2 regions of the Pseudomonas sp. NPDC089569 genome follow, and region 2 is predicted to be linked to the other one. Evidence: riboswitches for the same ligand, from Rfam matches in the RefSeq annotation. Region 2 holds a riboswitch; the other holds the start of a gene.
What was found. A riboswitch is a leader RNA that binds a small molecule or an ion and turns the genes downstream of it on or off. The one in region 2 is predicted to bind cobalamin.

Region 1 (15,220 bases), on a different contig from region 2:
CGCTTCGATCTGCTCGATCTTGCGTTGCAGGCCGAGCATCAGTTCATCGTGCTTGTAGGCGCCTGTCACCGAGTCCGGCAGTAGTTGCTTGAGCTCCTCGAGACTGAACCCGGCCTGCTGGGCACATTGAATGATTTGCAGGGTTTGCAATACCTGCGACGGATAGCGGCGGTAGCCGTTGGCCTGGCGCTCCACCTGACGGATCAGGCCCTGCGCCTCGTAGAAACGGATACGCGATGCGCTCAATCCGCTCAATTGCGCCAATTCACCAATCTTCATCGATGCCTCGTTTACCTGCTTGACATTAAAGTTAACTTTAAGCTTAGCCTCTGCTCATCACAAGTGAGGAGTCAAGCATGTCGCCCTTCCAGATACTGAACTTGCCCAACGGCCAGACCATCGGTAACCGCATCGCCAAAGCGGCGATGGAGGAAAACCTCGCCGACGCCGATCAGGCGCCCGATGATGCCTTGTTCCATTTGTACCGGGCCTGGGCCGAAGGCGATGCCGGGTTGTTGTTGACCGGTAACGTGATGATCGACCGCCGTGCGATGACCGGCCCCGGTGGCGTGGTGCTCGAAGATGAACGCCACCTGGAACGTTTCCGCCGATGGGCCGCCATCGGTCGTGCCGGCGGCGCGCAATTCTGGATGCAACTCAATCATCCGGGCCGCCAGACCATGGCCAATCTGGGCCAGCAAGCCTTGGCGCCCTCCGCTGTGGCGCTGGAACTGGGATCGTTTTCAAAGATGTTCGCCGAGCCGACACCCATGAGCGAAGCCGACATCCAAGCGGTGATCCAGCGTTTTGCCCGCAGTGCGGCGCTGGCGGAAAAGGCCGGGTTCACCGGGGTACAGATTCATGCCGCGCATGGATACCTGATCAGCCAGTTTCTTTCGCCATTGACCAATCGCCGAAACGACCAATGGGGCGGTTCGCTGGAAAACCGCGCCCGCCTGCTGCTGGCGGTGGTCGCCGCCGTGCGCGAAGCGGTGTCGCCGCGGTTTTGTGTGTCGGTAAAGCTCAATTCGGCGGACTTTCAGCGCGGCGGCTTCGATGACAACGATGCCCGGCAGGTGATTGAGTGGCTCAACGAGTACCCCATCGACCTGCTCGAACTGTCCGGCGGCAGCTACGAAGCACCCGCTATGCAAGGTGAGGCCCGTGACGGCCGGACACTGGAGCGCGAAGCCTATTTTCTGGAGATGGCCGGTGAACTGGCCCGTGTGGCGTGCATGCCGGTCATGGTCACAGGCGGGATCCGGCGCCTGGCAATCGTTGAACAGGTACTCGACAGCGGCATCGACATGGCCGGGATCGGCACTGCGCTGGCCGTCGAGCCGCAGCTGGTCAAGCATTGGCGCCAGGGCCGCAACAGCCATCCGCAACTGCCGCCGATTCGCTGGAAGCGCAAGCCGCTGGCGGCACTGGCGAGCATGGCGGTCGTCAAGTTCCAACTGCATCGCTTGAGTCGTGGACGCAAGACCCGGCCCGAGGTGTCGGCAGTATGGGCGTTGATACTGGATCGACTGTTCATCGCCCGGCGTACTCGCCAGTACCGGCAAGCCATGGATTCTCTGTAGGAGCGAGCGCGCTCGCGATGGTCGTCAACGATAACGCTGGAAACCAGACACCGCGCGTCGCTCTCAGGTTCATCGTCGAAACACCGCCCGGAGCATGCTCGCGCCTACAACTTCCTTAACTGAACAGCATTACGGCTCAGCCCGGAACCAGCTCATCGATATGCCGATACTCCGACTGCAACTGCATCGCCAGCGCCCTGCCGCGCCCCAGCCGAATCGGTCCACGCTCGATGTCGATCAGCAGCCCCGGACATTCGAGCGCTGGCAGCGCCGGCCAGTCTTTCAGGCGGCCATCGGTGACCAGCAACAACCGTTGCTGCTCCGCCGGCAAGCTTTTTTGCCGCGCGGCCAACCAGCGCCCGGCCTCCTCCAGCGCCGCCAGCAACGGTGTCCCGCCGCCCGCACCGAGCCCTTCGAGCCAGTGGCGCAAGCCACTGGACGCCTTCAGCCCCTGTACCTGCCACTTCGGCACGGCACCGCTGGCCGTGAGCAAGGCCAGGCGCGCGCGCTGGCGGTAGGCGTCGTCGAACAGTTGCGCCAGCAGCCCTTTGGCATCACTCAACGCCTGATGGCGGCGGGTCGATGCCGAGGCGTCCACAATGACCAGCCAGAGTTCATGGAGTGAACGTGTGCGCAAGTGAAACAGCAGGTCTTCGCGCCGACGTGGCCGTCCCTTGAGTAGCGTGCCCGACCAGTTGACCGAACCGTCGCGGGCGGCCTGGCGCTTGCCCTGCTTGCCATGATCCAGTCGTCCGGCACGGGGTCTGGCATTCGCCCCCGCGTCGGAACGAGGGCGAATGCCTAGGGCTTTTTTGGCCAGCTCGGTACTTCACGTCGTGCACCCGTGGGCAGCGCCTGAGCGGGTAACTCCCCCCACTGCCCCTGGCCTTCGCTGGGGCTGGCGTTCTGACTGACAGGCGGTTGTGACGCACGGGATTGTCGGGGGGGCGCGGCTGAATCGTCGCGACGACGATGGCGCAAGGCAAACTCGGCCACCGCGTCGATATCTTCAGCGGCGATGGCACTCGCTGCACGCCAGGCCGCGTGGGCCCTTGCCGCGCGCAGCCAGACCAAATCAGCGCGCAAGCCATCGACGCCGGCGGCAAAGCAACGCTCGGTGATCTGCGCCAGCGCGGTATCGTCCAGGGCAATGCTCGCCAGGTTCGTGCGCGCCCGCTGGCAACGTTCGCGCAGCGCTTGTTGCCGGCTCTCCCACTCGGCGCAAAAGCCCTGCGGGTCGCTGTCGAAATCCAGGCGTCGACGGATGATCTGACCACGCTCGGCCGGCGCCATCTGGCCGCTGAGTGCGACGTTCAGGCCAAAGCGATCGAGCAATTGCGGGCGCAGTTCGCCCTCTTCCGGGTTCATGGTGCCGATCAGCACGAACTTCGCCGAATGCCGATGGGAAATGCCATCACGCTCCACCAGGTTGGTCCCGCTGGCAGCGACGTCGAGCAGCAGGTCGACCAGATGATCCGGCAGCAGATTGACTTCATCGACATAGAGCACGCCGCCATCCGCTTTGGCCAGCACGCCGGGGGAGAATTGCGCCCGCCCTTCACTCAGGGCCGCGTCCAGGTCGAGGGTGCCGACCAGACGCTCTTCCGTGGCCCCCAGGGGCAAGGTCACGAACGGGCCATCGGCGAGTAAGTCCGCCAGGCCGCGGGCCAGGGTCGACTTGGCCATGCCCCGCGGACCTTCGATCAGCACCCCGCCGATCTTCGGGTCGATGGCGGTCAGGTACAGCGCCAGTTTCAAATCGTCGGCGCCGACCACGGCCGAAAGCGGGAAATGCGGGGTGTCGTTCATTGTTCAATCTCGGTCATGGTCGGTAATTTCACAAACACCTTCACTCCTGTGGGAGCGAGCCTGCTCGCGATAACGGTCTGTCAGTCAACATTTGTGTTGAGCGTGATGGCCTCTTCGCGGGCAAGCCTCGCTCCTACAGGAGGGACAGCATTAGCTGTCTTCTTCTATATCCAGCAACAGATTTTCCAGCGCCTCGCGATATTCGCCCGGCTCTTTCCACAGACCCCGTTGTTGCGCCTCGAGCATCCGCTCGGTCATGTCGCGCAAGGCATGGGGGTTATGCTCGCGCACGAAATCCCGGGTGTCGGGATCCAGCAAATAGGCATCGGCCAGCAGCGCGTATTGGTGATCGTCGATCAACTGCGTGGTGGCATCGAACGCAAACAGGTTGTCGACCGTCGCGGCCATTTCGAAGGCACCCTTATAGCCGTGCCGCTTGACCCCATCGAGCCACTTCGGGTTGGCCGCGCGGGAGCGAATGACCCGGTTCAGTTCCTCTTTCAGGGTGCGGATCTTCGGCAGATCCGGCTGACTGTGGTCACCGTGATAACTGGCCGCTGCTTCGCCACTGAGGCTTTCCACGGCGGCGAGCATGCCGCCCTGGAACTGGTAATAATCATTGGAATCGAGCAAGTCGTGCTCGCGATTGTCCTGGTTTTGCAGCACCGCTTGCACTTTACTCAGTCGCCGGGCGAACTGTTCGCGAGCCGCGGTGCCCTCATCGGCGCCGCCGTAAGCATAGCCGCCCCAGTTCAGGTAAACCTCGGCCAGGTCCTCGCGGGTCTGCCACAGGCGACCGTCGATAGCCCCCTGCACGCCGGCACCATAGGCGCCTGGCTTGGCGCCGAAAATACGCCAACCGGCCTGACGCCGTGCGGCCTCTTCATCAAGGCCCGATTGCAGCAACGCCTCCCGCTCTTCCCGCACCCTGGCCGCCAGCGGGTTGAGATCGTCCGGCTCGTCCAGCGCGGCGACCGCCTGCACGGCAGCGTCGAACAGGCGGATCAGGTTGGCGAAGGCATCGCGGAAGAATCCCGAGACACGCAAGGTCACGTCCACCCTTGGCCGGTCGAGCAGGCTCAATGGCAGGATTTCAAAGTCATCGACCCGTTGGCTGCCCGTGGCCCAGACCGGACGCACCCCCATCAGTGCCATGGCCTGCGCAATGTCGTCGCCACCGGTGCGCATGGTCGCCGTACCCCATACCGACAGGCCGAGCTGGCGCAAATGATCGCCGTGATCCTGCAAGTGGCGCTCAAGAATCAGGTTGGCCGACTGGAAACCAATGCGCCACGCGGTGGTGGTCGGCAGGTTGCGCACGTCCACCGAGTAGAAGTTGCGTCCGGTGGGCAGTACATCCAGGCGCCCGCGACTGGGGGCGCCGCTGGGGCCGGCCGGGACGAAACGACCGCTCAGGGCATCGAGCAATCCACGCATTTCCGCCGGTCCGCAGGCATCCAGGCGTGGCGCGACCACTTCGCGCAAGCCGTCCATGATGGCGTCCACTTCAACCCAATCCGCCCCCTGTAGGAGCGAGCACGCTCGCGATGGACTGTCAGTAAACATCGATGTGGCTGACACTCCATCGCGAGCAGGCTCGCTCCCACAGGGGGCATTCAATACTTGAGAAATCAGTTGTGCAGCGAACAGCTCAAGACGTTCGCGGGTGTCGCCCGTGGTCCGCCAGGGCTCATCGCTGATCGACAACAATGCTTCTGGCCGAGGCCCGGTCCAGGGTTCGGCCAACGCGCAATCCAGCGGATCGAAACCCAGCTCGAACGCCTTGGCCAATGCGCGCAGCACACTCGAATGCGCACCGCGACCGTCTCCCCTGGGAATGCGCAGCAAGGCGAGCAAGGTATCGATGCGCAGGCGGCCGGCGGGTGATTCGCCGAACACGTGCAGGCCATCGCGGATCTGCGACTCTTTCAAATCGCACAGGTAGGTGTCCAGGCGCGGCAGCCAGATCGCCGCATCGGCTTCGCCGTCGAGTGCCCCTTCCAGCTGCAGTTCGCGGTCGATATGCGTGTCGCGCACCAGTTGCAGAATGTCGCGTTGCAACTCACGGGCGCGGCGCGGATCGAGCAGTTGCGCTTCGTAGTATTCGTCGGCCAACAGCTCCAGATTGCGCAACGGACCGTAGGTCTCGGCGCGGGTCAGCGGCGGCATCAAGTGGTCGATGATCACCGCCTGGGTACGGCGCTTGGCCTGCGCGCCCTCGCCCGGGTCGTTGACGATGAATGGATAGATGTTCGGCAATGGCCCCAGCAACGCATCCGGCCAGCAGTTTTCGGACATCCCGACGCCCTTGCCCGGCAGCCATTCCAGGTTGCCGTGCTTGCCGACATGGATCACCGCGTGGGCGCCATAGGTATTGCGCAACCAGAAATAGAACGCGAGGTAACCGTGGGGCGGCACCAGGTCCGGGTCGTGGTACACCGCGCTCGGGTCCACCTGATAGCCGCGCGCCGGTTGAATGCCGACGAAGGTCAGGCCGAAACGGACCCCGGCGATCATCATCCGCCCGCTGCGGTGCATCGGGTCGCGTTCGGGCGCGCCCCAGCGCTCCAGGACCGCCTGGCGATTGGCCTCGGGCAGCCTGTTGAACATCGTCAGGTAATCGTCCATGGCCAGGCTTTGCTGGCACGGGCGCTGGTCGAGGGTGTCGAGATCGTTGCTGACACCGCCCAGCAATTGCCGGATCAGTGCCGTGCCGCTGTCCGGCAGATCGGCCGGCAAGGGGTAACCTTCAGCCTGCAACGCCCGCAGGATGTTCAGGGCCGCCGCCGGCGTGTCGAGGCCGACACCATTGCCGATGCGTCCATCGCGGGTCGGGTAGTTGGCAAGAATCAGCGCCACGCGTTTTTCAAGGTTGGGCAATCGCGCCAGATCGGTCCAGCGACGCGCCAGTTCGGCCACGAAATCCATGCGTTCAGGTTGCGGCCGGTAGCAGACCACATCGCATTCGCTGCGCTCGCTGCGCCACGCCAGATCCTTGAAGCTGATGGGCCGGCTGATGATGCGTCCGTCCAGTTCAGGCAAGGCGATGTGCATTGCCAGATCACGCGGTCCCAACCCCTGTTCGCTGGCGCGCCAGCCCGGTTCGTTGTCCTGGGCGCAGATCGCCTGAATCACCGGAATGTCTCGGCGAAACGGTCGCAGGTGCGGGGCCTCCGGGCTCGACTGAGCGAATCCGGTGGTGTTGAGAATGACCCCTGCTTCGACTTCATCGAGCCAATCCTCGATGACCGACAGGCAACCTGGCTCTTTCAGGCTGGCCAGCGCAATCGGCAGCGGGTTAAGCTCCGCGCGTTGCAATCGCTGGCAAAACACATCGATGAATCCGGTGTTCGCCGCCTGCAAATGCGAGCGGTAGAACAACACCGCCGCCACGGGTTGATCGGCCTGCCAGTCGGCTTGCCAATCCTGCAAGGTCGCGGTGCTCTTGTGCGGGTGATAAATCGCCGTGCGCGGCAGGGTCTGCGGTTCCGACCAGGCATAGTCACGCCCAAGCCAACGGGTGGCCAGGCAGCGAAACAGGTCGAGTGCATTGGCCATGCCGCCCTGGCGCAAGAAGTGCCAGAGCCGCTCGCGGTCTGGCACGGCAACGGTGCTCAGGTCGCTGAGTTCCGGGTCCGGACGGTCATCGCCCGGCACCAGAATCAGCTCTACGCCCTGCTGTGACAATGCCACCAGACGCTCGACGCCATATCGCCAATAAGCGATACCGCCGTGCAGGGAAATCAGAATGACTTTGGCGTGTCGCAGCACGTCTTCGACGTACAGATCGACCGATGCGTGGTTCTGCACCTGCATCGGATTGGCCAGCCGAACGCTGGGGTAGTCGTCGGGCAACTGCTGCGCCGCTTCGGCGAGCAGCGCCAGGCTGGAGTCGCCGCTGCACAGGATCACCAGCTCAGCGGGGGTCTGGCCAAGGTCGGCAATGTTGTCGTCCGACACGAAACCGCCGGGCTGGGTCCTGAGCAGGTGCATGGCTTACACGCTGAGCGCGGCGCGCAATTGTGCTTCTAGCAACGCTGCATCCAGTGCCTGACCGATCAGTACCAGCCGCGTGGTGCGCGCTTCATCGGCGCCCCACTGGCGGTCGAAGTGCTTGTCGAAACGCGTGCCCACGCCCTGGATCAGCAGACGCATCGGTTTGTTCGGAACGGCGGCGAACCCCTTGACCCGCAGGATGCCGTGCTGAACCACCAGTTGCGTCAGCGCATCCATCAGCAGGCTTTCGTCGGCTTGCGGCAGCTCGATGGAAATGGAATCGAAGGCGTCGTGGTCGTGGTCATCATGATCGTCACCTTCGTGGTGGTGGTCGTGATGGCTGTGGCGACCGTCAATGTGCTCTTCGGAACCGGCACCAAGGCCGATCAGCACGTCCAGCGGCAGGCGACCGTTGCTGGCCTCAATGACTTTCACCGCCGGCGGCAATTCCTCGGCGACTTCCAGGCGAACACGGGCCAGATCTTCCGGATTGATCAAATCGGCCTTGTTGAGAATCACCAGATCGGCGCTGGACAACTGGTCAGCGAACAATTCGTGCAACGGCGATTCGTGGTCCAGGTTCGGATCGAGCTTGCGCTGGGCGTCGACCTGATCCGGGAACGCGGCGAACGTACCGGCGGCCACCGCCGGGCTGTCGACCACGGTGATCACGGCGTCAACGGTGCAGGCACTGCGGATTTCCGGCCACTGGAAGGCTTGTACCAACGGCTTGGGCAGCGCCAGGCCCGAGGTTTCGATGAGAATGTGATCAAGATCGCCACGGCGGGCGACCAGCTCGCGCATGACCGGGAAGAACTCCTCCTGAACGGTGCAGCACAGGCAGCCGTTGGCCAGTTCATAAACACGGCCGCTGGCTTCTTCTTCGGTGCACCCGATGGCGCATTGCTTGAGGATTTCACCGTCGATGCCCAACTCGCCGAACTCGTTGACAATCACCGCGATGCGGCGGCCCTGGGCGTTGTCGAGCATGTGCCGCAGCAAGGTGGTTTTGCCCGAGCCGAGGAAGCCGGTAACGATGGTGACGGGGAGTTTGGCCAGTGTTTTCATCGGGTGTCCCTTGGCAAGTTGGCGGGCATGCGGGACGAGAAGCGGCCACGCACACACGTGCCGCAAGCGTTCGCCACCGGATCACCCCGCCCGGTTGTAGTGAGAATCTGTTCGAGGCAGGTCTCCTGGCTGACGGCTGGCCAGTCATCGGACTGGCGGTTACTGCGCCTTCCCGCTCGCGCCATGGCTGGCGCATGCAGTGGCATGGCAGAAACTGAACCGTTCACAGTTGCGGGGGCAGCCGCGGCATCGACCGCGTTCCCTTCTTAGCTTCGACAAACGCCGAAGAACCTCGAAAGCGCAAGGCTACGCATCGTATTGGGGCGGGTCAATGTCTTGTGGTGCCCTTCATGACGCCTTCGCGGGCAAGCCTCGCTCCTACGGATTGCATGTACCTGTAGGAGCGAGGCTTGCCCGCGAACAAATTCACCCTGGTCGACAGTTGAGAACGTTTGCCAATTGACGCCCGGCCCTCGCCCATGCTCTCCTACGCATCTTGTTACGGGTGCCCTTCACAGGGTGAAACGGGAAACCGGTGAATCATGTGCTTTACTCAAGAGCCATGTCAGTCCGGTGCTGCCCCCGCAACGGTAAGCGAGCGAAGCGTCAGATCCACTGTGCCGATGCGGCATGGGAAGGTGATGCTTGCAGGCGACGGCGAAAGCCCTTGCCCCTCGCGAGCCCGGAGACCGGCCCGCAATACAAAGTGAGCAATTGAATCACTCAATGACAAACCCGCGGTGGGCGGGCGCTGTTTGACGTTCTGCGTGCCCGGTCGGGCGCAGTCTGTGCATGCGCCTTCGATTCCCCGCTGACACAACAGAGGGAAACGCCATGTCGATTATCAGCAGCACCGGCCACAGCAGCACCGCAGCCAACACCTCCACCCTGAGCCAACGCCTGACCGCTGCCATTTGCGCATCGATCCTCGGCGCCTGCCTGGTCTATTTCGCCGGTTTCTCGCACATTGAAGCGGTGCACAACGCCGCTCACGATACCCGCCACAGCTCCGCGTTTCCGTGCCATTGAGACCTGCCGACATGATCAAGCGTATTGCGCAAACCGCAGGTTTCACCGGCCTGTTGGCCGCCCTGCTGCTGACCCTGCTGCAGAGCTTGTGGGTTTCGCCACTGATTCTGCAGGCCGAGACCTACGAAAAGGCCGAACCGGCCGCTGCTGAAGTTCACGAGCACGCCCACGGCGAAGGCGCTGTTGCCGCTCATAGCCATGACGCTGAAGCCTGGGAGCCAGAAGACGGTTGGCAGCGCGTGCTGTCCACCACGGGCGGCAACCTGGTGGTCGCTGTCGGTTTCGCCCTGATGCTTGCCGGTCTCTACACCCTGCGTGCGCCAACCAAAACGTCTCAGGGTCTGCTCTGGGGCCTGGCCGGCTATGCGACTTTCGTTTTGGCGCCGACCCTCGGCCTGCCGCCTGAATTGCCGGGCACCGCTGCCGCCGATCTGGCGCAACGACAAATCTGGTGGATCGGCACGGCCGCTTCAACGGCTGTCGGTATCGCCCTGATCGTATTCAGCCGCCACTGGCTGATGAAAGCGCTCGGCGCAGCCATCATTGCCGTTCCCCATGTCATCGGCGCGCCTCAACCGGAAGTGCACTCGATGCTCGCCCCCGAAGCACTGGAAGCCCAGTTCAAAATCGCTTCGCAACTGACCAATGTAGCGTTCTGGCTGGCCCTGGGCCTGATCAGCGCCTGGCTGTTCCGCCGCAAAGGCGATGGCCAATACCACGCATGACGGATGCCGGCACAGCGCCGACCCTGGTGGTCGGCCTTGGCTGCCAGCGCGGCTGCCCCGTCGCCACCTTAAGGGCACTGCTGGATCAGGCATTGCAGGCACACCGGATTGCCCTGCATGAGATCAAGGCGTTGGCCAGCATCGACCTCAAGCGCGACGAACCCGCCCTGGCCGAACTGGCCGAGCAACTCGGCTTGCCGATGAGGTATTTCAGCAGCGAGCAATTGGCCGCGTATCAATCGCAACTCAGTCACCGTTCAGAGATCGCCTTCGAGCGCACCGGTTGCTATGGCGTAGCCGAGAGCGCTGCGCTGGCCCTGGCCGAACAATTGGCCGATGCACCGGCGAAACTGCTGATCCCGCGACAAAAATATGCCCAGGCCACGCTGGCATTGGCGGGTGCTGCGTAAAATCCCCGATAATTGGCGCATTCGATCATGAGCAATCTTCATCTGAAGCCTTGCCCGCCACTTCTTTGCAACAGGAACCGACGATGACCGTCTACTTCATTGGCGCAGGTCCCGGCGATCCCGACCTGATCACCGTCAAGGGCCAGCGGCTGATTCGCAGCTGTCCGGTGATCATCTATGCCGGCTCGCTGGTACCGGCCGCCGTGCTGGAAGGCCATTGCGCCGAACAGGTGGTCAACAGCGCCGAGCTGCACCTGGAACAGATCATCGAACTGATCAAGACCGCCCATGCCAAGGGGCAGGACGTGGCACGCGTGCACTCTGGCGATCCGAGCCTGTATGGCGCCATCGGCGAACAGATTCGTTACCTGCGCGAACTGGGTATCACGTTCGAAATCATTCCCGGTGTGACCGCGACCGCCGCCTGCGCCGCGCTGCTGGGGACAGAACTGACGTTGCCGGATGTGTCACAGAGCGTCATTCTCACCCGCTACGCCGACAAAACCGCAATGCCCCCCGGTGAAGAGCTGGGCAGCCTGGCGCAACATGGAGCGACCATGGCGATTCACCTGGGGGTCAATCACCTGGAAAAAATCCTCGCCGAATTGCTGCCGCACTATGGCGCGGATTGTCCTATTGCGGTGATTCATCGCGCGACCTGGCCGGATCAGGATTGGGTTGTGGGAACGCTGGAGGATATTGCCGGCAAGGTGGCCGCCAAAGGGTTTCGGCGCACGGCTTTGATTCTGGTCGGGCGAGTGCTGGGCAGCGATCAATTCAGCGATTCGTCGCTTTATCGCGCAGGGCATGCACACCTCTACAGGCCATAGGGCCCTTCGCGAGCAGGCTCGCTCCCACATAGCGAACGCTACAGACCCACTGTGGGAGCGAGCCTGCTCGCGAAGGCGCCTGTGAAACTCAGACACAAAAAAACGGCGCTCACGGGGCGCCGTTTTTTCAGTTCGCAGCGAACACCTTAGTAGTAGGCGTTTTCTTTCTGCGTGTGGTCGGTCACGTCACGTACACCCTTGAGCTCCGGGATGCGCTCGAGCAAGGTGCGTTCGATGCCTTCCTTCAACGTGACGTCCGCCTGGCCGCAGCCCTGGCATCCGCCACCGAACTGCAGAACGGCGATCCCGTCTTCGACTACATCGATCAGGCTGACCTGACCGCCGTGGCTGGCCAGCCCCGGATTGATCTCGGTTTGCAGGTAATAGTTGATGCGCTCGTTGATCGGGCTGTCGGCGTTGACCATCGGGACTTTGGCGTTTGGCGCCTTGATGGTCAGTTGGCCGCCCATGCGATCGGTGGCGTAGTCGACAACCGCATCGTCCAGGAACGCTTCGCTGAACGAATCGATGTAGGCGGTGAAGCTTTTGAGCCCCAGCGCGGTGTCTTCGGGCTTTTCTTCACCTGGCTTGCAGTAGGCAATGCAAGTCTCGGCATACTGGGTGCCAGGCTGGGTGATAAAGATGCGGATGCCAATGCCCGGGGTGTTCTGCTTGGAGAGCAGATCAGCCAGATAATCGTGGGCGGCGTCGGTGATGGTAATAGCGGTCATGGAAACTCCTCGCAGGCTTGGGCGCAGTTTACGCCAATCATCGCCGCGCACAAAGTCCCAGTATTTTTGTCAAGAAAGATTCATCGATCGCACCTGTAGGAGCCAGGCTTGCCGGCGAAGAACGCTGACGCGGTGTGCAGATGCACCGCGGTGCCTGGCTCGCGGGCAAGCCACGCTCCTACGGGGGATCGGCGATTTTCACAGGTTTTCGTAGCGGTTCATGTCCAGTACGCCCTCTTCCACAGGATCGGTATCGTGGATGTAGCGACTCAGATCATGAAAGTACTGCCAGAACTGCGGGTGACTGCGGCGAATACCCCAACGCTCGACGATTTTCTCGAACGCATCGGCATCCAAGGCACCTTCCATCGCATCCACGAACGCCGGGACTTGTGCTGCAGGAATATTGAACATGAAATTCGGATAACTGCTCAGCACCCCAGGGTAAATGGTGAGCGTGTCCAGCCCCGGCTGATAACGCAGGGACTCGCCCAGCAAAAACGCCACGTTGCTGTGTGCGCGGTTGCGCAGCAGGCTGTACACCACACGCTGGCCACCCGCCGTTTCAATACGCAGCATGGTCGCTTCCGGCAGTTGATCGATGACCTTGAGTCCCGCCGCCGGGCGCGACGTGAGTCGACTCAGGGCCTGCTCGGCATTCTGCAAGTCCAGGGCGATGTTCGGCCTTGAACAATAGGCGCCATCACAGCGATTGATCGGATCAGGCTTGGCGTTGAGTTCGCCATAGCGTGCCAGCAGTTGCATGGCGAAGTCGCGCTTGGGGTCCTTTTCATCGAGTTTCAGCGCGGTTGGCTTGTCGTTGTCGATGGATTCATAGTCCAGCCACATCTTGAATTTGCCGCTGCTCTGGTACCAGTCATCGAGGTAGCCTTGGCGCGATTGGGCGGGCATCAGGCGCAGGAAATTCTGTTCGGCGCCATTGCGAATCAGGTCGAAGTACAAGCGAGTCTGGGCCTGATGGGAGACGTTGCCGAACACATCGAAATTTACCGCCAACTGGTAGTAGGTGCGCTCCAGCAGCGGGAAGTCGAACAGCCACATCGTCTGCGGCACTTCGCCGATCAGGCCCTTGGTCACCGCGGCACTGTCGAAATGCCGGAAAATGCTCAGCAATGCGTTGTCGTTACCGGCCCACAGGGTCGACCAGCTCGGCGCCGATAGCTCGGCATAGCTGTCGCGGCGCAGGGCCTCGTATTCGTTGCGCTTGTCGCGGTAGTTGTGCCACAGGCTCAGGACGCTGCCGACATCGTCATTCTGTCCAGGCATGGCCAACAAGGGCGTGGCCTGGCCGCGATAGTTCGGGTCGGTGATATAGAGGTCGTGCTCGGGCGCCTGGAACAACGCCCAGAAATTGTCGCGGATCACGTCCGTTGCGATCTGCCCCCGGCAAACCGGGCCGCGAATGAAGGTGCGCACGAAATACTCGGCGTTATCGAGCATGAACTGATAACGCGCCTGGGCCGGGATCGCCTCGAAGGTTTCAAACGGGTTGGCCCGGCGCTCCGGTCCGTAGCCCGGCAATGCACTGACCTGCCACTTGCCGTTGTAGAACAGGCTCTTGACCCGTGCCATCTTCGCCGCGCTCAGCGGATAGGTGATGTGGGTCTTGTGCACGATCACGCCTTGCACGGGCCACAAGCGATAGTAGAACTGCGTTCCCGGATCGTCGTTCGGGCGACGGGTATTGATCAGGTCGATGGGCTGACCGGTTGGCGTTCGCGAACGAACCCACTGAAAGAAATGTCCCGGCTCGCCGTCCTTGAAATACAGGTGCGCGAGAAACCAGTGCTCGTAGAGCCAGCGCCCCACCAGACTCTGCCGGGCGCCCGGTGCGTTGAGCAGGTTTTCCCACTGCACCACCTGCAGCGCTTCGCTTGCACTGGGCGCCAGGCCCTGCTCATCGATCGGTGCCCCGCTTGCCAGCCAGCGCTGCAGCGTCCGGTATTGCTGATCGGTCAGGCCGGTAACCGCCAGCGGCATGCCTTGCTTGGGATGTGAACTGGCGTAGCCATCGAATTCCGCGGGCATGGCGCACATGTTTTCGCGGTTCAGACCCAGAACGATGTCTTCGGGCACCTTGGCGTTGGGTTGCAGGGGCGCCTGGTGCCCCAGCTCCAGCATCCGCGCCATCAATGCAGCCTGACTGCCCTGAGCGTCGAGAACCGAATAAAAGCCCTTTTGCTGCCAGGCGCGTTTGCCGAAGGCGTCGTAGAACAGCCGGGTCGGTGCAACGGCCTGGCTGCGATTGCCATCGTAGACCGGGGTTTTGCTGGCCCCCCGGGCCGCGCCTTCGCCACTGCCCAGGTTGAGCTGGCAGGCGGAGTCGTAGCAGGCATGGCAAGCCACGCACTTTTCGGTAAAGATCGGTTGAATATCGCGGGTGTAGGAAATAGCCGTCGAAACCGCCGCCCCCTGGGCCACGGCGCCCCAGCTAGAAAACAGCAATGCGCTGGCGATGACGACGCGATACGACATATCCCTGACTCCGGTCCTTTGAAAACGCCGCGATTTTACCGTTACGACGGCCTCATCAACATGAGCGATATTCATGCAAATCCAGAGCATGCTCTAAAAGCGTACAGGTTTGCTATCATCCCGGCCCTTCGTCATGGTCTTACCGAGTAGTCCAAATGTCCGATCGCAGCGTTCGCCTTCAAGCTCTCAAGCACGCCCTCAAAGAGCGCATCCTGATACTCGATGGCGGCATGGGTACGATGATCCAGAGCTACAAGCTCGAGGAGCAGGATTATCGCGGCAAGCGCTTCGCCGACTGGCCCAGCGACGTCAAGGGCAACAACGACCTCCTGGTGCTGACCCGCCCGGATGTGATCGGTGGCATCGAAAAAGCCTACCTGGACGCTGGCGCCGACATTCTGGAGACCAACACCTTCAACGCGACCCGGATTTCCATGGCTGATTACGGCATGGAAGAACTGGTCTACGAACTCAACGTAGAAGGCGCCCGCCTGGCGCGCAAGGTTGCCGACGCCAAAACCCTCGAGACCCCGGACAAGCCAC
Region 2 (15,220 bases):
GATGCTTGCGGTTGGCGAGCGCCTGGCGCCACGGTTCGTTGCCAGGCCGGGTGCCTCGACCCAGCAGTTGCTGGAGGTGCAGGGCATGAATCTTGAACGTTACGCGACCCTTGGACGACTGCTCGAGCCCTTTGGCGGGCGCCCGCAAAGCGTCGATGGCGATCGGATTCTCTATCGGGTCAATGGCAGTACGGATCAATTGAGGGCGCAGTTGTCATTGGCAAAGTTGCAGGAAGTTGCAGTGCAGAGCGCACCGCCAACTCCGGTGTCGCCCGCGCCTGTTCCCTCGGCGACCGGCAGCCCGGCTGCTGCCGTGACACCTTCCACGGCACCTTCGCCGCAGTTGCGTTTCCGCTGGTAGGTTTTCTTTCTTTATATAGAAGCAATGGAGTGGTTCATGGCCGATACGCGGCGTTGGTTCTGGTTGGGTGGCGTCGTTCTGCTCTGCGCATTCATCTGGTTGTTACACCCGATCCTGTCGCCGTTTCTGGTGGCGTTGCTGCTGGCCTACCTGTTTGATCCGCTGGTGGACCGGCTGGAGAAGGTCGGGTTGTCCAGGACCCTGGGTGTGGTGGCGGTGTTCGCGCTATTCACGCTGATCTTCACGGCGTTGCTGCTGGTGTTGGTGCCGATGCTTGCCAAGCAACTGTTTCGTTTGTACGAGCTGGCGCCGCAGATGCTGGACTGGTTGCAACACACCGCGTTGCCGTGGGCGCAGTCAAAATTCGGTCTGTCGGAAGGTTTCTGGAAGTTCGACAAGGTCAAGGCTGCCATCAGTGAGCACGTGGGGCAAACCACTGATGTTGTGGGTGTGGTCTTGAGTCAGGCGACGGCCTCGGGGCTGGCGTTGATCGGCTGGCTGGCCAACCTGGTGCTGATTCCGGTGGTGAGTTTCTACTTGCTGCGGGACTGGGACCTGATGATGGCCAGGATCCGCAGTCTGTTGCCCCGAGACCGGGAGGCGCGAGCGGTCCTGCTGGCCGGGGAATGTCATGAGGTGCTCGGAGCCTTCGTTCGCGGGCAACTGCTGGTGATGCTGGCGTTGGGGGTGATTTACGCCGCAGGCTTGATGCTGGTCGGGCTGGAGTTGGGGCTGTTGATCGGTCTGATTGCCGGTCTGGCGGCTATTGTTCCGTACATGGGCTTTGTCATCGGGATTGGCGCGGCCTTGATCGCCGGCCTGTTCCAGTTTGGCGGGGAGCTGTATCCCCTGGCGGGCATCGTCGCCGTGTTCATGGTTGGCCAGGCGCTGGAGGGCATGGTGCTGACGCCACTACTGGTAGGCGATCGCATCGGGCTGCACCCTGTGGCGGTGATCTTTGCAATCCTGGCCGGGGGCGAGCTGTTCGGCTTCACCGGCATTCTGCTGGCCCTGCCCGTGGCGGCGGTCATCATGGTGCTGGTGCGCCATGTGCATGATTTATATAAGGATTCAGATATTTATAGCGGCGCCGACGAGCCTGAGCGCTAAGTGACTTGGCGAACAGCCCGGCTCAGTGCCGGGTTGATGCCCGTGCCGCCAAAGAAACCGTCATGAATCCACAGTGCCAACGCAAACCTTTGATTTTGCTTGTGGTCTGTCGCATTGTGCGGTCGGCCTCACGGGTATAAACTTCGCACACTTTACACAGAGGCCACTAATGGTTCCCCGGGAACCGTTCAGTCAGCATGAAACCGATTCAGCTGCCCCTAGGTGTGCGTCTGCGTGATGACGCCACCTTTATCAACTATTACCCAGGCGCCAATGCCGCTGCACTCGGCTATGTCGAGCGGCTGTGCGAAGCCGACGCCGGCTGGACCGAAAGCCTGATTTACCTGTGGGGCAAGCATGGGGTAGGGCGCACGCATCTGTTGCAGGCCGCGTGCCTGCGTTTTGAGCAGTTGGGTGAGCCAGCGGTGTATCTGCCGCTCGCCGAGTTGATGGATCGCGGTGTTGAAATCCTCGACAACCTTGAACAGTACGAACTGGTCTGCCTGGATGATCTTCAGGCGGTTGCCGGCAAGGCGGACTGGGAAGAGGCGCTGTTTCACCTGTTCAATCGCCTGCGCGACAGTGGTCGGCGCCTGCTGATTGCTGCATCGACCTCCCCGCGTGAGTTGCCGGTGAAACTGGCAGACCTCAAGTCCCGCCTGACCCTGGCGCTGATTTTCCAGATGCGTCCACTCTCCGATGAAGACAAGCTGCGAGCCCTTCAATTGCGCGCATCCCGTCGAGGCCTGCACCTGACCGACGAAGTCGGGCATTTCATCCTGACCCGTGGCACCCGCAGCATGAGTGCGCTTTTCGATCTGCTTGAGCAACTCGATCAGGCGTCTCTTCAAGCTCAGCGCAAGCTGACCATCCCCTTCCTCAAGGAAACGCTGGGCTGGTAGAGCGGCCCTTTAAAATCGGGGTTTGTGGCGAAAATCGGCATATTTCAGACGCCAGAAAACCCGCGTTCCTGCGATAGCAGGTCGCGCAAGCGTTCAAAATGGGCTTAAGCGCTTAGATGTCAGCGAGAAACCGATAAGTCACAAAAAGTTCGATTGAATTTGCAAATGAGATCGATAGCGGGCATAGTCTCGGCTTCTTTACACCAATCAGCCACGGTCGTGCCCATGCTAAAGCGCTTTGCACCCCTCGTGCCCCTCGCACTCGTTACCCTGTTGTTCGGTTGCGCTGCCCACACTCCAGTGTCCCAGCAGCAACAACAGGCTCAGAATTCCGTCACTGCCCAATCTTCCGCTCGTTATCAGGAAGCACTTTTCCAGGAAGAGACGGCGACTGAAAAAGAACTCGCTGAATTTGCCGATGGCAAGTCCTATCAACTGCCGGCACTGGCCGACAGTATCCTCGAACGCGGCATGTCCCTGATCGGTACGCGCTACCGGTTCGGCGGTACCTCCGAAGCCGGTTTCGATTGCAGTGGCTTCATTGGTTACCTGTTCCGCGAAGAGGCGGGCATGAACCTGCCACGCTCGACCCGCGAAATGATCAACGTGGACGCACCGCTGGTTTCACGCAGCAAGCTTGAGCCGGGTGATCTGCTGTTTTTCGCGACCAACGGTCGTCGCGGTCGTGTCAGCCACGCCGGAATCTACCTGGGTGACAACCAGTTCATCCATTCCAGCAGCCGCCGCAGCGGCGGTGTGCGCATCGACAGCCTGGGCGACAGTTACTGGAGCAAAAGCTTCATCGAAGCCAAGCGCGCTCTGGCGATGGCCCCGGCTGCAACCCCGGCGATCATCACTGCTCGCAAGTAAGCGGACATTTTGTAAGGTGAACTTAAAGTCTTACTTGAAGTTTGCCTGATAAGAGCTAGAATTCTGATCTATCAATGATGGCAAACCGCCTGCGTCCTGCGCAGGCGGTTTTCTTTTCTGCGCCTTGTGCAGAAAAAAGCCGCAGCCAGATCAGGAAGCTCTGCATATGTCGACGTCGGCCCGCCTCGCAATCATGCTTTTCGCAGCGCTGCTCAGCGCTTGTGCCAGTCGCACACCGCCGCCAGCGCCGGTGGTTCGCGCGCCCATCGTTTTCGGTTCCTCCCAAGCCTTTTCGCCTGAAGCGGAAGACGTGTTGTTTCGCGCGTTGGGATTGGTGGGTACGCCTTATCGCTGGGGTGGCAACACGCCCGACTCCGGGTTCGATTGCAGTGGCCTGATCGGTTACGTATACCGTGATGTCGCCGGCATTTCCCTGCCGCGCACCACCCGCGAAATGATCACCATGCAGGCGGCCGATGTCGGCAAGGAAGGCCTGCAAACCGGTGATCTGGTCTTCTTCGCCACCAATGGCGGTTCTCAGGTCAGCCATGCCGGCATCTACGTCGGTGAAGGCCGCTTCGTCCATGCGCCTGCCACGGGTGGCACGGTCAAGCTCGACAGCCTGTCCAAGGCGTATTGGCAGAGGGCTTACCTGAGTGCCAAGCGGGTCCTGCAACCGGAACACCTGGCGCGCAATCAATAACAGCCAGAGGTTGATTCAATGACCGCTCGCACGCTCAATCTCGACGATTCGCTCTATCAGTACCTGCTCGACGTGTCCTTGCGTGAAACGCCGTTGCTCAAACGCTTGCGCGATGAAACCCAGGCATTGCCCATGGCGCGCTGGCAGGTGGCGCCGGAGCAGGGGCAGTTTCTTGCCTTGCTGGTGAAGTTGACAGGAGCCCGGCGTGTGCTGGAAATCGGCACCTTCACCGGTTATAGCACCCTGTGCATGGCGCAGGCTCTACCGGATGACGGTTCGTTGATCTGCTGCGACCTTCCCGGTGACTACAACGCCACTGCGCACCGTTACTGGCAGGAAGCAGGGCAGGCCGCACGCATCGATCTGCGTCTGGCGCCCGCGCTGCAAACCCTCGCCGAGCTTGAACGGCAAGGCCAGGACGGGTCGTTCGATCTGGTGTTTATCGATGCCGACAAGGCCAACTACCCGACTTACCTTGAACATGCGCTGCGACTGCTGCGCGTAGGGGGACTGGCAGTGTTCGATAACACGCTGTGGAGCGGTCGGGTGCTTGAAGACAATCCCGAGAGCCTGGACACCCGGGCCATTCAGGCGCTCAACAGGGATTTGAAGGATGACGCACGGGTGGATCTGTCGCTGTTGCCGCTGGGTGATGGGCTGACGCTCTGTCGCAAGCGCTAGCTTCGTTGTAGGAGCCAGGCTTGCCGGCGAAGGCGTTTTTACTGGCGCAACAGGACGCGAGGCCGCCTTCGCCGGCAAGCCTGGCTCCTACGGGTTCCGCCGACACGCGCCAGACTTTGTTCCCCACATCATCGGCCACCAGCAGGTCGCCCTGTCGATCGATCACCACGCCCACCGGCCGGCCCATGGCTTGTTCCTTGTCGTTGAGGAAACCGGTCAACACGTCCACCGGGGTCCCGACCGGTTTGCCATTGTTGAAGGGTACGAAAATCACTTTATAGCCACTGTGCGGCTTGCGGTTCCAGGAGCCGTGCTGGCCTATGAAGGCGCCTTCCTTGAACGCTGCCGGCAGCGTGTTGCCTTCGGCAAATGTCAGGCCCAGTGATGCGGTATGTGGGCCGACCGCGTAGTCCGGAGCAATCGCCTTGGCCACCAGTTCCGGGTTTTGCGGTTCCACGCGCAGGTCGATGTGCTGGCCGTAATAGCTGAATGGCCAGCCATAGAAAGCGCCGTCCTTGACCGAGGTGATGTAATCGGGCACCAGGTCACTGCCGATTTCATCCCGCTCGTTGACCGCGGTCCACAGTGCGCCAGTGCGCGGTTCCCAGGCCATGCCGTTGGGATTGCGCAAGCCCGAGGCGTAGATCCGGTGCTTGCCAGTGGCGCGATCCACCTCCCAGATAGCGGCGCGTCCTTGCTCCTGGTCCATGCCATGTTCGCCAACGTTGCTGTTTGAGCCGACCGTGACGTACAGCTTGCTGCCGTCCTTGCTGGCAATGACATTCTTGGTCCAGTGGTGATTCAGGGGGCCGTCCGGTAAATCGACCACTTTGATCGGTTGGGTTTTGATCGTCGTGTCGCCTTCTTCGTAGTGAAAGCGCAGCAGGCGATCGGTATCGGCAACGTACAGGTCATTGCCGATCAGGGTCATGCCGAAGGGGGAATTGAGATTTTCCAGGAAGACGCTGCGAGTTTCGGCGACACCGTCGTGGTCCTTGTCGCGCAAAAGCGTGATGCGATTCGGACTCGGCACGGTGGCTCCGGCGCGACCCATGACTTTTTTCATGACCCAGCCACGAATGCCCTTGCCGTCTTCGGGTTTGGGCGGGGCATTGGTTTCGGCGACCAGCACATCGCCGTTGGGCAGTACATAGAGCCAGCGCGGATGGTCGAGTCCTTCGGCAAATGCGGCCACTTGAGTGCCGGCGGCTGCTACGGGTTTTGCGCCGTCGGGCCAGCCGACGGCCGGTGCGATGTTCACCGTCGGGATCAGCGTTTTGTTCGGTTCCGGCAGTGTGGGTGACGGGCCGGTGCCGTCGGAGACTTGCAGGGTGGAAGTCTCGCCGCAGGCGGCGAGCCCTCCAGTGAGTGCCAGGGCTACAGCGAGTTGGAGCATGCGCATGGCGGATCTTCCCTATGGGGGCCTTGATCTATTGATAGAGAAGTCCGGGCTGCGGATGGTTCAACGCTTCAGCCGCGTGCCTCCTTGATCAGCAGGGCGATGCCGGGATGGTAATGGCCTGCCTCGGTGTGCAACTTGCGGTAGGCATAGGGGAAATACCAGGCCACGGCGCAGGTATGCTCCTTTTGCAGGTCGTCGACCATGTCCTGAAGCTCTTCCGGCGTCGCACCCTGCTGTGCTTTATGAGGTGCGACAAACAGGCAGCCGAGTTTCAGGTCGCTGGCATAACTAATGCGCCTGGCGTCGCTGGTGATGTCGTGCAGGGGCTGCGTCAGGTTCAGGTTGTTGACCCGTGGCCAGCGCTGGGTGGCCTGCAGCCAGGCACGTGTTTCGGGGGTGGCGATGAACAGGTCGGCGCGAGCGTTGCGCTCGCCTTCTTCGATTTGTTTGCGTGTGGGCGATTGTTGCAGGGTGACCATCTCGGCCATCCATGCGGCGGCCGAGAGCAGACCGAGGTTGGCTTTTTCATCGAGCCAGTAGGGTGTCTCGTTGTCACCGCGCACGGTGTTGTATCGATCGATGCAGTCGAACCAGCGCTCCAGCAGCGGGCGCAGGAATTCCAGCTTCGGATTGCTGATGATCATGCCTTGCATGTGGCTCACCCTTGTTTTTGTGTTGTGAGTTGTGGCTCTTTGATATCACTGCTGTGAGTGTGGCACAAGATTGACGTCATTTAATTGATCGGTGGTGGTTATTCGCTGGCTCACCCTGTCTTCAATTGACGCTCCCCCCCCCAACCCTCTAACCTTCGCGGCTTGTTTCAGGTGCTCTGTGGCTTCGGTCGACAGAGTGAAACAGGGAAGCCGGTGAGCGGTCGCTTCAATGCACGAAGGCCTGCAATTCCGGCGCTGCCCCCGCAACGGTAAATGAGAGTGGGCTGCGCAATGAGCCACTGTGTCGGCTGACATGGGAAGGCGCGCAGTCAGGCCAGCGCCGCTCATGAGCCCGGAGACCGGCCTGATCCATTCAAGCGGCATCACGGTGGGCGATGCCAGGCTTCTTGCCGTCTGTTCCTGTGCCCGCCCGCCGTTATCCAGCCTCAACGGAGAGCTCCCATGACTGATACCCCTGATCGTGACGAACGACACCTGGCGCGCATGCAGCGCAAAAAAGCCGTGATCGACGAACGCATCGCCAATTCCCCGAACGAATGCGGCTTGCTGCTGGTGCTCACCGGTAACGGCAAGGGCAAGAGCAGTTCGGCGTTCGGCATGCTTGCCCGGTCCATGGGCCATGGCATGCAATGTGGCGTGGTGCAGTTCATCAAGGGGCGCAACAGTACCGGCGAGGAGCTGTTTTTTCGACGCTTCCCCGAGCAGGTTCGCTTTCACGTGATGGGCGAGGGCTTCACCTGGGAAACCCAGGATCGCCAGCGCGATATCGCCGCCGCCGAAGCCGCCTGGGCGGTGTCCCGCGAACTGCTGCGCGATCCGTCCATTGGTCTGGTGGTGCTGGATGAATTGAACATCGCCCTCAAGCACGGCTACCTCGACCTCGACCAAGTGCTCAGCGATCTGCAGGCGCGCCCGCCGATGCAGCATGTGGTGGTGACCGGGCGCGGCGCCAAGCCGGAAATGATCGAAGTGGCCGACACCGTCACTGAGATGGGCATGATCAAACATGCCTTCCAGGCGGGTATCAAGGCACAAAAAGGCGTTGAACTGTGAGCGCCACTGTATGACCAGCAGCCGTCAATGTCCGGCGGTATTGATCGCCGCGCCGGCCTCAGGCCAGGGCAAGACCACCGTCACCGCAGCACTGGCCCGGTTGCATCGCAATCAGGGGCGAAAGGTGCGCGTGTTCAAGTGTGGGCCCGACTTTCTCGACCCGATGATTCTCGAGCGCGCCAGCGGTGCGCCGGTATATCAACTGGACATGTGGATGGTCGGCGAGCAGGAAAGCCGTCGCTTGTTGTGGGAAGCCGCCGGCGAAGCCGATCTGATCCTGATCGAAGGCGTGATGGGACTGTTCGACGGCACCCCGTCCAGCGCTGACCTGGCACGGCACTTCGGCGTACCGGTACTCGGCGTCATCGACGGCACGGCCATGGCCCAGACCTTTGGTGCATTGGCGCTGGGCCTGGCGCGCTATCAGCCTGACCTGCCATTTGCCGGCGTGTTGGCCAACCGCGTCGGCACCTTGCGACACGCGCAATTGCTCGAAGGCAGCCTGACCGAAGGCCTGCGCTGGTACGGCGCCTTGTCCCGGGAAACCGGGATCGAGTTGCCGAGTCGACACCTGGGCCTGGTGCAGGCCAGCGAGTTGAACGATCTCGATGTACGTCTCGATGCGGCGGCGGATGCCCTCGCTGCCAGTTGCGAAGTCGCGCTGCCACCGCCAGTGGCGTTCTGCGCACCGGATATGATCGCGGCCGAACCGTTGCTGGCTGGCGTGCGCATCGCCGTGGCGCGGGACGAGGCGTTTGCCTTTACCTATGGCGCGAGCCTGGATCTACTGCGGGCGATGGGCGCCGAACTACGGTTTTTCTCGCCGATCCGGGATGTTCGTTTGCCGGAAGCCGACAGCCTGTACCTGCCGGGTGGTTACCCGGAATTGCACCATGTGGCGCTGGCACAAAATACCTCGATGCTCAACGCAATTCGCGCACATCATGCGGCGGGCAAACCGCTGCTGGCTGAATGTGGCGGCATGCTGTATCTGCTTGATTCGCTGACCGATGTCGAAGGCACCCGAGCGGAGCTGGTTGGCTTGCTCAGTGGCGATGCAGTGATGCAAAAGCGTCTCGCCGCGCTGGCCTTGCAAGCGGTAGAACTGCCGGAAGGTTCGCTGCGTGGACACACCTATCATCACTCGCTGACCACCACCGGGCTTACGCCGATAGCCCGTGGCCTGAGTCCCAATGGCGGGCGCGGGGCGGAGGCGGTGTATCGAGAAGGGCGGATGACGGCCTCCTACGTACACTTCTACTTTCCGTCCAATCCATCGGCGATTGCCGCGTTGTTCGCGCCGGACCGTGAGGCCGCCTTCGCGAGCAGGCTCGCTCCCACAAAGGATCACCTAAACCCTGTGGGAGCTGGCTTGCCAGCGAAGAGGCCATGACGAACAACGCATTCTCCGAAGCCGAACGCGCGGCCATCTACCGAGCCATCGGCGAGCGCCGCGACATGCGCCATTTCAGCGGAGGCTCCGTCGACCCTGAACTGCTCCGGCGCCTGCTCGAAGCTGCGCATCAGGCACCCAGCGTCGGTTTGATGCAGCCCTGGCGCTTCATTCGCATCAGCGACCGAAGTTTACGCAGCAGGATCCAGGGGCTGGTGGAGGAAGAACGCATCCGCACGGCCCAGGCCTTGGGCGAGCGCACTGACGAATTCATGCAGCTCAAGGTCGAAGGCATCAACGACTGCGCCGAAGTGCTGGTGGCGGCGCTGATGGATGACCGCGAGCGGCATATCTTCGGCCGCCGCACATTGCCGGAAATGGACATGGCCTCGTTGTCCTGCGCGATCCAGAATCTGTGGCTGGCGTCCCGTGCCGAAGGGTTGGGCATGGGCTGGGTCTCGCTGTTCGAGCCGCAAGCTCTGGCGGACCTGCTGGGCCTACCGCCTGGCGCCAAGCCGTTGGCCATTTTGTGTCTGGGACCGGTCAAGGAATTTTATCCGGCGCCGATGCTGGTACTCGAAGGTTGGGCGCAGGCGCGTCCGCTCAGTGAACTGTTATACGAGAATTTTTGGGGAGTGCGTCCATGAGTGTGGCGTTGTTGAGTGTCGCCGCGGTCGCGCTGGATGCGCTGCTGGGCGAACCCAAGCGCTGGCATCCGTTGGTGGCGTTCGGGCGTTTTGCCGATCGTATCGAACAACGTTTCAACGGCGGTGGGCGTGGCTGGCGCAGCCATGGGGTTACCGCCTGGTTCATCGCGGTGGTGCCGCTGACTTTGCTGGCCACGGCGTTTTCCTGGGCGCCTTATGTTGGCTGGATCATCGAAATTCTCGCGCTCTATTGCGCCCTCGGCATGCGTAGCCTGGGTGAGCATGTCGCACCGGTGGCAAGCGCCTTGCGCAGTGACGATCTGGACGAGGCGCGCAGGCGAGTGGGTTATCTGGTCAGCCGTCAGACCAGCGAACTGGATGCTACCCAGGTCGCCCGCGCGGCTACCGAGTCGGTGTTGGAAAATGGCAGTGACGCGGTATTCGCTGCCTTGTTCTGGTTTGTCGTGGCCGGTGCACCCGGTGTTGTGCTCTACCGTTTGAGCAACACGCTGGATGCGATGTGGGGCTATCGCAATGAACGTTTCGAGCGTTTTGGCTGGGCAGCGGCCAGGATCGACGACGTGCTCAACTACATTCCAGCGAGGTTGGTGGCATTGACCTACGCATTGTTGGGTAAAACCCGCCTGGCCCTGAAGTGCTGGCGCCGCCAGGGGCCCGAATGGGATAGCCCCAATGCCGGCCCGGTGATGGCGGCAGGGGCGGGGGCGTTGGGTGTCGAGTTGGGCGGGCCGGCGATTTATCACGGTGAACTGCATGCACGCGCACAACTGGGCGAAGGCATGCCGGCGGACGCCGACTCCATTGATCGTGGCTGGCAATTGGTCCAGCGCGGGGTATGGTTGTGGCTGCTGATTCTTTGCGTGGGGGCTGAGTTTTATGCTTGAGCACGGTGGGCGGTTGCGCAAGGCGGCGCTCGAATACGGCATCGAGGAAGCCGATTGGCTTGACCTGTCCACAGGCTTGGCGCCCTGGCCGTTCCCGGTCCCGGATATCCCGCTGCGGGCGTGGGCGCGTCTGCCGGAAGCCGATGACGGTCTGGAACAGGCCGCCTGCGACTATTACGGCACTCTGCAGGCATTGCCGGTGGCCGGTTCGCAAATGGCCATCCAGCTGCTGCCGCGCTTGCGCCGTGCGGGCAAGGTCGGCGTCCTGTCGCCGTGCTATGCCGAACATGCCGAAGCCTGGCGTCGCAATGGCTACATCGTGCGCGAGGTGCTGGAGCAGGAAGTCGATTTTTTTGTCGACAGCCTCGATGTGCTGGTAGTGGTCAATCCGAACAATCCCACGGGCCTGAGCCTGACTCCCGCTCGCCTGCTCGAGTGGCACTCGCGACTGGCCCAGCGCGGCGGCTGGCTGGTGGTGGACGAGGCGTTCATGGACAACACGCCACACCTGAGTGTGGCGCCATTTGCCCATCAGGTCGGCTTGATCGTACTGCGTTCGTTCGGCAAGTTTTTCGGCCTGGCCGGTGTACGCCTGGGGTTTGTCCTGGCTGAGCGCAAGTTGCTCAAGTTGCTGGCCGAACAGGTCGGGCCGTGGGCGGTCAGCGGCCCGACGCGGGTGCTTGGCCAGGCTTGTCTGCGCGATATCGAAGGGCATGCGCGGCAACGGGCGCGCGCTGAAGCGGCCAGCCTGCGGTTGGCATCGCTGCTGGAGCATCACGGCTTCAAACCCCAGGGTGGTTGCGCCCTGTTCCAGTGGCTGATCACCGAACGCGCCGAAGCGTTGCACGAGTTCATGGCCCGGCGCGGCATTCTGCTGCGCTTGTTTGCCCACAACAGCAGTCTGCGTTTTGGCCTGCCCGCCGAGGAGGCGGACTGGGCACGCCTGACTTGTGCATTCGAAGATTTTGTCAGGGACAACGCATGACCACATTGATGGTGCAGGGGACGACATCGGATGCCGGTAAAAGCACGCTGGTGACGGCGTTTTGCCGCTGGCTCAAGCGTCAAGGCGTCGCAGTGGTGCCGTTCAAACCGCAGAACATGGCGCTCAACAGTGCGGTGACGGCCGACGGTGGCGAGATTGGTCGCGCCCAAGCGGTACAGGCCCAGGCCGCGTACCTTGAGCCGCACACGGATATGAATCCGGTGCTGCTCAAGCCCAACAGTGACACCGGGGCGCAGGTCATCATTCATGGTCGCGCCGTGACCACGATGAACGCTGTGGCCTATCACGACTACAAAGCCATCGCCATGCAGGCGGTACTGGCTTCTCACCAGCGGTTGAGCACGGCCTATAAGGTGGTAATGGTCGAAGGCGCGGGCTCGCCGGCCGAAATCAATCTGCGCGCGGGCGACATTGCCAACATGGGGTTTGCCGAAGCCGTGGATTGTCCGGTGGTGTTGATCGCCGATATCAATCGTGGCGGTGTTTTCGCACACCTGGTAGGTACCCTGGAATTGCTGTCGCCGAGCGAACAGGCGCGGGTCAAGGGCTTTGTCATCAATCGTTTTCGCGGTGACATCGCCTTGCTGCAGCCGGGCCTGGACTGGTTGGAACAACGCACCGGCAAACCGGTGATCGGCGTGCTGCCCTATGTGACCGACCTGCATCTGGAGGCCGAGGACGGCATCGATCAGCGTCAGGCCGACAAGTGCGAGCAGGTGCTCAATGTGGTGGTGCCGGTGCTGCCGCGTATCAGTAACCACACCGATTTCGATCCGCTGCGCCTGCACCCGCAAGTGAACCTGCAATTTATCGGTCCCGGCCAGGCGATTCCTTTCGCCGACCTGATCATCCTGCCCGGCTCGAAAAGCGTACGCAGCGACCTTGCGTACCTGCGAGCCAACGGTTGGGAGGCCGCGATTTCCCGGCACCTGCGTTACGGTGGAAAACTGCTGGGTATCTGCGGTGGCCTGCAGATGTTGGGAGAACAGGTGCACGATCCTTTAGGCCTTGAAGGGGCACCTGGCTCCAGTGCCGGATTGGGGTTGCTGGCGTTTGAAACTCAACTCGAAGCCGACAAGCAATTGCGCAATGTACGCGGGCGCCTGGCGCTGGAAGATGCGCACGTCAGCGGCTATGAAATCCATGCCGGTGTCACCACCGGACCGGCGCTGGAAAACGCCGCGGTGCAACTCGATGACGGTCGTTGCGATGGCGCACAAAGTGCCGACGGGCAGATTTTCGGCACCTATCTGCATGGCCTGTTCGAATCCCCCGAGGCGTGCGGTGCGCTATTGCGCTGGGCGGGTTTGGCGGATGTGCAGGCGGTCGATTACCACGGTTTGCGCGAGCGCGATATCGAGCGGTTGGCGGATCTGGTGGAGAAGCACCTTGATACGTCATTGCTGCGTGAACTCTGCGGGATATGAGCTGATGTTGAAGACGCCTTCGCGGGCAAGCCTCGCTCCTACGGGGTCGGCGGAATGCCCGCGAATAGACCGATCATGTGGTCCGTAGGAGCGAGGCTCGCCCGCGAAGAGGCCGGTCATGCGATCTGTAGGAGCGAGGCTTGCCCGCGATGAGGCCCGTCGTCCGAATGAAGATGTTAAGGAATGAACCATGCTGCAACTGATCCTCGGCGGCGCCCGTTCCGGCAAAAGCCGCCTGGCTGAAAAACTGGCGACAGACAGCCGGTTACCGGTGACCTACATCGCCACCAGCCAGCCTCTGGACGGTGAAATGAACGAACGGGTTGCCCATCACCGCGCCCGGCGTCCGGCCGAATGGGCGTTGATCGAAGAGCCGTTGCAACTGGCCCGCGTGCTGCGTGAAAACGCCCGTGTCGATCATTGTCTTCTGGTGGATTGCCTGACGTTGTGGCTGACCAATCTGCTGATGCTCGAAGACGCCGGGCGCCTGAGCGCCGAACGCGATGCCCTGCTGGACTGCCTGGCTGCATTGCCGGGTGAAATCATTTTTGTCAGCAACGAGACCGGAATGGGTGTCGTGCCGCTGGGCGAATTGACTCGCCGCTATGTCGATGAAGCCGGTTGGCTGCATCAAGCTCTGGCCGAGCGTTGTCAGCGAGTCGTCCTGACCGTTGCCGGCCTGCCCCTGACTCTCAAAGGAGACGCGTTATGAATCCATCCTGGTGGTTGAACCCGTGTCGGCCTGTCGATACGCAAGTGGTCGAGCAGGCGCAGGCGCGCCAGCAACAACTGACCAAACCGGCAGGCTCGCTTGGCCAGCTCGAGTCGGTGGCGGTGCAGCTGGCGGGATTGCAGGGGCAGGTCAAGCCGAGTCTGGAGCAATTGTGGATCGCGATTTTCGCCGGTGATCATGGCGTGGTGGCCGAAGGCGTTTCGGCATTCCCCCAGGAAGTCACCGGGCAGATGCTGCACAACTTCGTCAATGGCGGCGCGGCGATCAGCGTACTGGCGCGCCAGCTCGGCGCGCAGCTTGAAGTCGTGGACCTGGGAACGGTGACGCCCTCGTTGAACCTGCCGGGTGTTCGTCACCTTAACGTCGGCCCGGGCACGGCGAATTTCGTGCAGGGACCGGCGATGACCCCGGCGCAGGGCGAGCAGGCCTTGCAGGCTGGTCGCGACAGCGTACTGCGGGCGAATGCGGCCGGCGCCCGGTTGTTCATCGGCGGCGAAATGGGCATCGGCAACACCACGGCCGCCAGCGCGCTGGCCTGTGCCTTGCTCGACTGCCCGGTGGAGCACCTGACCGGACCGGGTACCGGGTTGAATGCGGCGGGTGTCAGCCATAAGGCGCGCGTCATTGAGCGCGCTCTGGCCTTGCATGGCGCTCAGCGTGGCGATGCGTTACAGACGCTGTTCAACCTTGGCGGTTTTGAGATCGCGGCACTGGTTGGCGCCTTTCTGGCCTGTGCCCAGGAAGGTGTCGCGGTGCTGGTCGATGGCTTCATTTGCAGCGTCGCGGCGCTGGTGGCGGTGCGCCTGAATCCTGACTGCCGGCAATGGCTGCTGTTCGGCCATCGGGGCGCCGAACCAGGGCACCGGCATGTACTGGAAACCCTGGAGGCACAGCCGTTGCTCGATCTCGGCCTGCGTCTGGGCGAGGGCAGCGGTGCGGCGTTGGCTGTGCCGTTGTTGCGTTTGGCGTGTGACCTGCACGGGCAGATGGCGACCTTCGCCGAAGCTGCAGTGGCGGACCGCCCGGCATGACTTTGCGCCTGGATCTGCTGCGCCATGGCGAGACCGAGATCGGTGGCGGCTTGCGCGGCAGTCTCGATGATGCGCTGACGGACAAGGGTTGGCAGCAGATGCGTGCAGCCGTGGTGGAGCAGGGGCCTTGGGACCGTTTGATCAGCTCGCCATTGCAGCGCTGTGCGCTGTTCGCGCGGGAGCTCGCCGCGCAATTGAACCTGCCGGTCGAAATGGATGGGGACCTGCAGGAACTGCATTTCGGCCAGTGGGAAGGGCAAAGTGCTGCGGCATTGATGGAGACCGATGCCGAGGCGCTGGGGTTGTTCTGGGCCGACCCCTA

Region 1: another riboswitch for cobalamin. It lies ahead of cobW (cobalamin biosynthesis protein CobW); the one in region 2 lies ahead of cobO (cob(I)yrinic acid a,c-diamide adenosyltransferase).

The regions. Positions count from the first base shown of each region.
Region 1 is NZ_JBNNVQ010000103.1:1,045-16,264, reverse strand. It holds gene ACQKP2_RS26730 (MerR family transcriptional regulator) at 1-279, opposite strand, end outside; gene ACQKP2_RS26725 (NADH:flavin oxidoreductase/NADH oxidase family protein) at 357-1,583, shown strand; gene ACQKP2_RS26720 (vWA domain-containing protein) at 1,720-2,403, opposite strand; gene ACQKP2_RS26715 (ATP-binding protein) at 2,385-3,392, opposite strand; gene cobN (cobaltochelatase subunit CobN) at 3,543-7,385, opposite strand; gene cobW (cobalamin biosynthesis protein CobW) at 7,389-8,456, opposite strand; cobalamin riboswitch at 8,555-8,766, opposite strand; cobalamin riboswitch at 8,943-9,168, shown strand; gene ACQKP2_RS26700 (CbtB domain-containing protein) at 9,291-9,485, shown strand; gene ACQKP2_RS26695 (CbtA family protein) at 9,497-10,210, shown strand; gene ACQKP2_RS26690 (cobalamin biosynthesis protein) at 10,207-10,620, shown strand; gene cobM (precorrin-4 C(11)-methyltransferase) at 10,704-11,450, shown strand; gene nfuA (Fe-S biogenesis protein NfuA) at 11,597-12,181, opposite strand; gene ACQKP2_RS26675 (fatty acid cis/trans isomerase) at 12,380-14,677, opposite strand; partial or broken gene ACQKP2_RS26670 (homocysteine S-methyltransferase family protein) at 14,833-15,220, shown strand, end outside.
Region 2 is NZ_JBNNVQ010000053.1:23,123-38,342, reverse strand. It holds gene ACQKP2_RS19835 (DUF2066 domain-containing protein) at 1-361, shown strand, start outside; gene ACQKP2_RS19830 (AI-2E family transporter) at 398-1,471, shown strand; gene hda (DnaA regulatory inactivator Hda) at 1,669-2,373, shown strand; gene ACQKP2_RS19820 (C40 family peptidase) at 2,599-3,243, shown strand; gene ACQKP2_RS19815 (C40 family peptidase) at 3,410-3,946, shown strand; gene ACQKP2_RS19810 (class I SAM-dependent methyltransferase) at 3,965-4,627, shown strand; gene ACQKP2_RS19805 (PQQ-dependent sugar dehydrogenase) at 4,542-6,029, opposite strand; gene ACQKP2_RS19800 (hypothetical protein) at 6,098-6,682, opposite strand; cobalamin riboswitch at 6,835-7,064, shown strand; gene cobO (cob(I)yrinic acid a,c-diamide adenosyltransferase) at 7,145-7,756, shown strand; gene ACQKP2_RS19790 (cobyrinate a,c-diamide synthase) at 7,767-9,149, shown strand; gene bluB (5,6-dimethylbenzimidazole synthase) at 9,146-9,796, shown strand; gene cbiB (adenosylcobinamide-phosphate synthase CbiB) at 9,793-10,701, shown strand; gene cobD (threonine-phosphate decarboxylase CobD) at 10,694-11,686, shown strand; gene ACQKP2_RS19770 (cobyric acid synthase) at 11,683-13,134, shown strand; gene cobU (bifunctional adenosylcobinamide kinase/adenosylcobinamide-phosphate guanylyltransferase) at 13,325-13,846, shown strand; gene cobT (nicotinate-nucleotide--dimethylbenzimidazole phosphoribosyltransferase) at 13,843-14,898, shown strand; gene cobC (alpha-ribazole phosphatase family protein) at 14,895-15,220, shown strand, end outside.